One region of the Cobetia sp. 3AK genome, then DNA from elsewhere that is predicted to be linked to it. Evidence: predicted binding sites of a transcription regulator. Region 1 holds the regulator's gene; the other holds the start of a gene.
The links. The regulator PhoB, encoded in region 1, activates phosphate uptake and scavenging genes when phosphate is short. The targets are predictions, from matches to a motif close to TGTCATANNNNTGTCANA.
Positions count from the first base shown of each region.

Region 2: QD228_RS16665 (NAD(P)H-quinone oxidoreductase) is a predicted target of PhoB. The motif match lies at 2,166-2,183, and genes of this name have one in related genera.

Region 1 is NZ_JARWKR010000006.1:90,269-94,687, forward strand. Features, by position in the region: gene QD228_RS10130 (FAD-dependent oxidoreductase) at 1-24, opposite strand, end outside; gene QD228_RS10135 (chorismate lyase) at 176-823, shown strand; gene ubiA (4-hydroxybenzoate octaprenyltransferase) at 854-1,735, shown strand; gene phoB (phosphate regulon transcriptional regulator PhoB) at 1,963-2,652, shown strand; gene phoR (phosphate regulon sensor histidine kinase PhoR) at 2,660-3,955, shown strand; gene cysZ (sulfate transporter CysZ) at 4,061-4,419, opposite strand, start outside.
Region 2 is NZ_JARWKR010000016.1:42,916-47,334, forward strand. Features, by position in the region: gene QD228_RS16655 (TIGR00730 family Rossman fold protein) at 1-303, shown strand, start outside; gene QD228_RS16660 (lysophospholipid acyltransferase family protein) at 320-2,086, opposite strand; gene QD228_RS16665 (NAD(P)H-quinone oxidoreductase) at 2,273-3,241, shown strand; gene QD228_RS16670 (hypothetical protein) at 3,336-3,836, opposite strand; gene QD228_RS16675 (sel1 repeat family protein) at 4,035-4,419, opposite strand, start outside.

The DNA of each region.
Region 1 (4,419 bases):
GACAAGGGTACGAGGGTCGCGCATGGCGCCATCTCCTGAGATCGATCCGAGAGGAAAAGAGGGTAGTCGGGCCCCAGCATACCAGCCTGCCACTGGCGCGGGCATGCTCACGCTGCAGGCCTTGCGGTTCGGGCGTGCTAGACTCGCCACTTGTCATCCTGACAGGGAATTCATCGTGGTCTGTCACTCCCACTCGGCAGCGTTTGCCGGCAAGATCGCCATCCGGGCCATGTCTCGCTCGGAACTCAGCACTCCCTGCGCTCACCAGAGAGCGATGGACTCGGCGGTCCGCCGCCACTGGCAGCCCGCCGCGAGCCTGCAAGGCGTCATGCCGGCCGGCTGGTGGCCATGGCTGTCCTCCAGCGACTCGCTGACCCAGCGTCTCGATCACGCCATGCGCATGCTCGATGGTCAGGGGCTGCGCGTGCGCCTGCTGCTGCAGGACACCGGCCCTGCCCGGCGGGATGAGGCGCGGATGCTGGGTATCGCGCCACGACGCCATGTCTGGCGGCGCGAAGTGGCCCTGTGTCATGGCGATGAGCCCTGGGTGATCGCGCGCTCGCTGGCGGCGCTGGACCTGGCCCATGGCCACCGTCTTTCGACGCTCGGCGAAGGCTCGCTGGGCCATTGGCTGTTCCGCCAGCCCGACCTGACCCGCAGCGCCATCGATGTCAGCCGGGCGCCACTGAGACTTGCCAGCACGCAGCCGCTGGCACGCACCGCCAGCCTGTGGATGCGCCGCTCGATGTTCTCGCACGGTCGCTTCCGGGTACTGGTCCAGGAAGGTTTCACCCCTCGGTTCCAGCACGCTCTGGAACTCTGATTCCCCACTGCCGTTCGATCAGGAGTCTTGATGTCAGCGTCATCCGCTTCCCGCCCGTCCAAACTGGCCGATTACCTCGCCCTGACTCGTCTGGACCGCCCCATCGGCACCTGGCTGCTGATGTGGCCGACCCTCTGGGCCCTGTGGCTGGCGGCCGATGGGCTACCGGACCGCGATATGCTGCTGATCTTCGTGGCTGGCGTCTATCTGATGCGTGCCGCCGGCTGCGTGATCAACGACTACGCGGATCGCCACTGGGACAAGCATGTCGAACGCACCCGGGATCGCCCGCTGACCTCAGGACGCATCACGGAGCGCGAGGCGCTGACCCTGTTCGGTGTGCTGGTCGCGGCCGCCTTCGTGCTGGTGTGCTTCACCAACCTGACCACGGTGCTGCTGTCGATCGTCGCCGTGCTGCTGGCGGCCAGCTATCCGTTCATGAAGCGCTTTCATCATCTGCCGCAGGTGGTGCTGGGTGCCGCCTTCGGCTGGGCGATTCCGATGGCCTTCGCGGCGACGCTTGAGGAGGTGCCGACCTATGGCTGGTGGCTGTTCGCGGCCAATCTGATGTGGACGGTGGCCTACGACACCGCCTATGCGATGGTCGATCGCAATGACGACCTCAAGGTCGGCATCAAGTCCACCGCCGTGCTGTTCGGCCGCGCCGACACGCTGATGATCGGTCTGCTGCAGCTGGGCATGCTGGCGGTGTTGATCGGCATCGGCCTGCACCTGGCGCTGGGCGGCTTCTACTGGCTGGGGCTGGCCGCGGCGGCCGTGACGTTCGTCTGGCAGCAGCGCCTGATTCGCGAGCGGGAGCGTGGCCCCTGCTTCCAGGCATTTCTCAACAACCACTGGTCCGGCCTGCTGATCTTCGCGGGCATCGCGCTGGCGACCTGGCCAGCTGCTTGATCCCTCTTTCCGGCCAACGGGCCCGCGTCCTCATCCGGTCTGCCAGCGATCTTCCTCATGCGGCGAGGCGTGACATTCACGCCTTGAGAGAGTTGAGGGACTCACTGGCAAGCCGGGCGGCAAGCTGCCAAGCTGGCGATTGTCATCTCACTGTCATATAAGCAGGTTGTAATCGTCATCGACTTGTCATTCTGGCGCGTGCGCCGACTGCTGCATGGGATCTAGCGATGAGCTCCAAGACCGTACTGATTGTCGACGACGAATCCTCGATACGCGAGATGATCGCCGTCGCCCTGGAAATGGCGGATTACCGCGTGCTGGAGGCCGACAATGCCCAGGACGCCCACGCCATCGTCGTCGATGAAAAGCCCGATCTGCTGTTGCTGGACTGGATGATGCCCGGCACCAGCGGGCTGGAACTGGCGCGCCGCCTCAAGCGTGACGAGACCACGGCGGAGCTGCCGATCATCCTGCTCACCGCCAAGGGCGAGGAAGACAACAAGATCCAGGGGCTCGAGGCCGGGGCGGACGATTACATCACCAAGCCCTTCTCGCCACGCGAGCTGGTGGCACGCCTCAAGGCCGTGCTGCGCCGCACCACGCCCAAGGGCGTCGAGGAGTCGGTGGAAGTCGAGGGTCTGATGCTCGACCCCGCCAGCCACCGCGTGACCGCACACGGCAACTCCCTGGAGGTCGGCCCCACCGAATACCGCCTGCTGCAGTTCTTCATGACCCATCAGGAGCGCGCCTACACCCGCAGCCAGCTGCTGGATCAGGTCTGGGGCGGCAATGTCTATGTCGAGGAGCGCACCGTGGACGTGCACATTCGTCGTCTGCGCAAGGCGCTGGGCGAGGGGCATCAGCACTTGATCCAGACCGTCCGCGGTACCGGTTATCGCTTCAGCGCCCAGGCCTGAGACGCGGATGCGCTACTGGACGAACGAGCTATGGCGGCTGGGCTATCTGGCGGGCGGCTTCGGGCTGGTCGGCGGACTGCTCGGCCTGCTGGGCTGGGGCCTGGCGCTGGGGCTGGCGCTGTACCTGTTCGTCCATCTCAAGCACCTCAAGAGCCTCTACACCTGGCTGATCACCAACCCCCATGAAGAGCCGCCGCCCGGCGATGGCGTCTGGGGGGATCTGCTCGATCGTCTGTATCGCTACCAGAAGGGTCAGCGTCAGGCACAGGAGCGACTGCGCAGCATCCTCAATCGCATCCAGGAATCCTCGGAAGCGATGCGCGATGGCCTGGTGATGCTCGACAATCACGGCGACATGGAGTGGTGGAACAGCGCTGCCGAGCAGTTGATCGGCCTCAAGGCCAGTCACGACCGCGGCCAGCACGTCACCAACTATCTGCGTGACCCCGTGTTCATCGATTACTTCAATCGGCTGGCCTATCGTGAGCCGCTGACCCTGCAATCGCCGCTCTCCGACAACCTGACCCTGCAGATCTCCATCACCCTGTTCGGTGACAACGAGCGCCTGGTGATGGTGCGCGATGTCACCCGTCTCTACCGTCTCGAGGAAATGCGCCGCGATTTCGTGGCCAATGTCTCCCATGAGCTGCGCACGCCGCTGACGGTACTGGCCGGCTACCTCGAGACCTATTCCGACTATGCCGATGACCTGCCCCCGCGCTGGCAGCGTGGCCTGGGACAGATGCAGAGTCAGACCGACCGCATGCAGCACCTCGTCGAGGATCTGCTGACCCTGTCGCGCCTGGAGACCGACGAGCTGTCGGGCGAAGGACGTCGCATCGACATGGCGCAGCTGCTGACGCGTATCCGGGAAGATGCCGAAGGCCTCTCGAAGGAGCGGCATGTCATCACGGTGGAGGTCGAGCCCGGACTGGCCCTGATGGGTGAGGAGCAGGAGCTGAGAAGCGCGATCTCGAATCTGGTCTTCAATGCGGTGCGTTACACGCCGGAAGACTGCCACATCACGCTGCGCTGCCAGAGCACCAGCGAGGGCGTGATGGTCGAGGTGGAGGATGACGGTGACGGCATTGATCCCGTGCATCTACCGCGCCTGACGGAGCGCTTCTATCGCATCGACAAGGGACGCAGCACCGCCACTGGTGGCACCGGGCTGGGGCTGGCCATCGTCAAGCATGTGCTGATCCGCCATCAGGGCCGCCTGGAGATCGACAGCCTGCCCGGCGAGGGCGCACGCTTCCGTTGTCATTTCCCGGTGGAACGCCGCTGCGCGACGACTGCCTGACGGTTGCAGCCCCACTGACACGAACGCCCCGCCGCGCCCTCTGCATGAGGTCACGGCGGGGCGTCGTGGTATCTGCGTTCGTCAACGCTCGCGATAAAGCCTGGCTCAGCGGCGCGGTGCAGGCAGCTGTCGGTAGTGGCTCTGCCACATCAGGACGGCACCCGCCACGGCCCCGGGAATGAACAGCAGGTTGGCCAAGGGCACCAGCGTCAGCACGAACACGGCACCACCGAAGGTCAGTGACGGCCACCAGCGCGCCTTGAGACGCTGCTTCATGTCACCGAAGCTGACCTGATGGTTGTCCATCGGATAGTCCAGATACTGGATCGCCATGCTCCAGGCCGAGAACAGCCCCCACAGCAGCGGTGAGAGCAGATTCAGGCCCGGAATGAAGCCGAGAATGAACAGCGCGATCATGCGGGGAATGAAGTAACCCAGTTTGGCCATCTCGCGCCCCAGCGAGT
Region 2 (4,419 bases), on a different contig from region 1:
GCGGACATGCATGAGCGCAAGGCCCAGATGGCCGCGCTGGCGGATGGTTTCGTGACCCTGCCGGGCGGGATCGGCACGCTGGAGGAGCTGTTCGAGACCTGGACCTGGCAATACCTGCGCTTTCACGCCAAGCCGATCGCCGTCCTCGACAGTGACGGCTTCTACGCGCCGCTGCTGGAATTTCTGGATCGCACCGTCGAGGCGGGCTTCCTCGACGCGGATACCCGCGCCCGCCTGATCAGCGAACGCGAGATCACTCCCCTGCTGGACCGCCTGGCCCCCTCGTCAGGCGAGCAGGCCTGACGGCAAGCAGCATGGGTCAAGCCTCCGTGACGGGGTGTCGTGCACCGGCCTGATCGCGACAGGCCGGCTCCCCGAGATAGCGGCTGCGCTTGCTGGCGGTGATGCGTCGGATATCGACCATCACCAGCCCATCGATGCAGTAGCCGAAATCGGCATCGACGCTGAAGTCGAGGAAGCGAGTGCCACCGGGCTCGGTGACCTCGGCGTACTGCTTGTAGAGGGTCGGCACCGTCACGCCCATCGCGTCCAGCTGGGCGCGCAGGCGACGAAAATCACCCTCGGCATCCTGACCATCGAACAGACGCTCCGCCTCATGGGCGGCACTGCCCGGTGCACTCTGCGCGACCGGTGCCCGTGCACGTGCCAGCCCCTCCTCATCCCCGTAGTAGTGGCGGTAATAGCTGACGATCAACGCCCGAGCAGCCTCCGGGTAGCTGTTGGAGAGCGTGACCGGGCCGAACAGCCAGCGAATCTCGGGGTGACGGCGCAGATAGGCACCCAGCCCCTGCCACAGGTAATCGAGACTGCGGCGCCCCCAATAGCGTGGCTGCACGAAGCTGCGCCCCAGCTCCAGGCCCTCCTGCATATGCGCGAACATCTCCGGCGTGAAGCGGAACAGGGTCGGACTGTAGAGCCCCTTCTCGCCATGCGCCGCCATGATCTTGCCCACCTCACCGATGCGATAGGCCCCGGCGATCTCGAGATCGGCGTCATCCCACAGCACCAGATGACGGTAATGCGCGTCGTAACGGTCGATGTCACGACGCTCTCCCGTCCCTTCGCCGACGCGGCGGAAGCTCAATTCGCGCAGCCGACCGATCTCGCGCATCACGCTGGAACCGGGAAAGGCATCGAACAGATAGATCTTCTTGCCGTCGCGGGTCTCACCCAGCAGCTCACACGGCGTCAGTTCCTCACGCAGCGCCTGGCGCTCCTCCGGATGACCGATGGCCTTCTCGGTCACGAACAGCCCGCGCTTGCCGCGTCCGATGCGATAGAGATGCTTGCGCAGCAGGCGTGTCTTGGCATTGGTGCTCAGGGCATCACTGTCGAGACGCGCCAGCGGAATCAGTTCCCCGATGCGCAGCTTGAGCTGACGTTCGCGCTGGCGAAACATCTCGTGGGCCAGCAGCGGCGTGCCAAGGCCACGGTTGATCGATGACAGGGTGTAGAAGAGCGTCGAGTTGCGACCACTGACGTGAATCGGCAGTACCGGCGCGTTGGTCTTGCGCGCGAAATGCAGGAAACCCGACAGCCACTTGCCGTCACGCGGCCCGGTCGGTCCTGCGCGCGAGACCTCTCCGGCCGGGAAGATGATGACGGCCTCTTCATTCATCAGTGCTTCGCAGATCTGGGTACTGCTTCTGCGATACCCGCGGCGACTGAGGTTGTCCAGCGGCAGCAGCAAGGGCGCCAGCGGCTCAACCTTCATCAGGATGTCGTTGGCGACGATCTTCACGTCACGCCGCACCTCCCCGACCAGCTTGAGCAGCGCGAGCCCGTCCAGCGAGCCCAGCGGGTGGTTGGCGACGATCACCACTCGCCCGTAGGCAGGGATGTTCTCGCGCTCCCGCGAGGAGACGGAGTAGGCGAAGGAGAAGTGATCGAGCACACGGTCGATGAAGTCGAAACCGCGCAGACCGGCATGCTCGGCGAGGAAGGCATTGATCTCGCTCTCGTGAACCAGACGCCGCAGCAGCGCCAGCGCCGGGCGACGAATCAGAGGGTGGCGCCTGGCAAAGGCGGGATACTTGGCGGCGATGACACGGGCGGTATCGATCATGCTCACTCCTTTGCGCAACGCGGTGCGTCACTCGCAGTCTGAAACAGAGGCTTGATATCACGTCAGAATCGCGCCACTTCATGACAGGTGCGTCACAGTCCCCGTACAGTGAGATGACAGACATCCGTCTGAGGACGGAGCGATCACAGCAAGGCAGCCACGATTGCCAAGCCAAGGAGATAGCGAATGTATGCGATAGCCGTCGAGAACGAGGCGCTGGTCTGGCAGGAAACCGAGGCCCCTTCAGGTATCGCCTCGGATGAGGTGCGTATCCAGGTGGCCTGGACCGGCGTCAACCGCGCGGATCTGATGCAGCGCGCCGGGCTGTATCCGCCCCCGGCCGGGGAAAGCGAGATTCTCGGTCTCGAGGTCAGCGGCACCATCCTCGAGGTGGGCAGACACGTGGAACGCTTCCAGGTGGGGGACCCGGTCTGTGCCCTGCTGGCAGGCGGGGGCTATGCCGAAGAGGTGGTGGTCAATGCCCTGCAGGTACTGCCGGTGCCGGAGGGCTTCGGCCTGCGTGAGGCGGCCGCCCTGCCGGAGATGTTCGCCACCGCCTGGCTGAACCTGTTCATCGAGGGCAACCTCAAGCACAAGGAACGCGTCCTGCTGCACGCCGGGGCCAGCGGTATCGGCACCACTGCCATCCAGCTGTGCGGCCTGTTCGGCCATCCCTGCTTCGTGACCGTCGGCAGTCAGGAGAAGCTGGACACCTGCCTGCGGCTGGGGGCCGATGCCGGCTGGAATCGCCACGATGGCAGTTTCGTCGATGCCGTGAACGAATGGGGCGGCGCCGACATGATTCTCGACCCGGTCGGCGGCGGCTACCTGTCAGGCAATCAGCAGGTTCTGAATCAGGATGGCCGCATGGTATTGATCGGCCTGATGGGCGGACGCATGGACGAGCTGGATCTGGGGCGCATGCTGATGAAGCGCCAGCGGTTGATCGGCTCGACCCTGCGTTCCCGCTCGCCCAAGGGCAAGGGCATGGTGCTGGATGCACTCTATGTCCACGTCTGGCCACGCCTGGCGCGAGGCGAGATACGTCCGCATATCGACAAGAGCTGGCCGATCCAGGACGCCGAGGCTGCGCATGCCTATGTGCAGGACAACGCCAGCACTGGCAAGGTGCTGCTGGCGGTAAGCGGGGCCTGAGTCCGTCGTCGACTGGCAGAACGCAAGAAGGCAGCCCGATGGGCTGCCTTCTGCAGGGGCTTTCACGCCGGTCATCTTTCGCCGGGCTGAACGCTCAGTCGTTGCGCTCGATGGCCTGGGCCTTCTGCCAGGTCAGTTGCAGCAGACGGGCATCATCTCCAGCGCGATGGCGCTGGATGCCGCCTTCGGCGATCACGGCTTCCTTGAGCTCGGCCCAGCGATTCAGCTGCTCCTCATCCAGCAGCCGGCGCAGCGCTTCCAGCCGGAAGTGCGGCAGCATGCCGGCATGATGGAACAGCAACGACAACCAGGTATTGTCGTAGCCCCAGCTGTCGCTGTACGCGATGCGTGTCTCGCTCAGCTCATCATTGATCCACTGCGCCACTTCCCGCACCGGGCGGCCTTCACGTGCCAATCGGGCGCGTGAAATGCCATGCAACAGCTCAGCCTTGGGATCCCAGTGCACCCACTCTTCCAGCGGCTGGATGAGGAAGGCACAGCTGCTGCCATCGGTACGCGCCAGACCGATCTCGATCGGGTAGCTGCCGCGGCCAAAGCCGGAGGCTTCAATATCGAGCAGAATAGGCAGCGTCACACGCGTCTCCCACGGTATCTCAGGCAGCCAAGGACCAGGCAAGAAGGGGTTGAATGTCTTCAGGTTACGGGAATTGCCCCCCGTTTGGCGAGTCCTGCTCATCCGGTTGGCATCAGAAGAGACGGAGACGACAGCGCCCTCACGAGGAGGGCGCTGTCAGAGGAGGCGATCGACGACGGCAGCAGCCGTCGGATTGGCTCAGTGGAGGGCGGCTTCGTCACCGCTGCGTGCATGCGCTTCCCAGTGCTCCGCCTTGTGCGGGCAGACCGCCAGCCCCAGCGAGCCTTCACGATAGGCACGTGCCAGACGCTGCGCGGCAAGCGCATGATGACGCTCTGCCGCACGTGCATACCAGGTCACGGCCTTGGCCGGGTCACTCTGGTATTGCGCGCAGCCATGCTCGTAGATGCACCCTGCCTGGTACTGGGCATGGATGTCACCCGCCTGTGCCGCCTTGACGACGAAACGGGCACCCTTGGCCTTTTCCTGCGCCGAACTGCCGCGCTGGAACAGCATGTGGCCGTACAATGACAGCGCACCGGTATGACCGGCCTTGGCGCAGTGATTGAACAGACGCATGGTC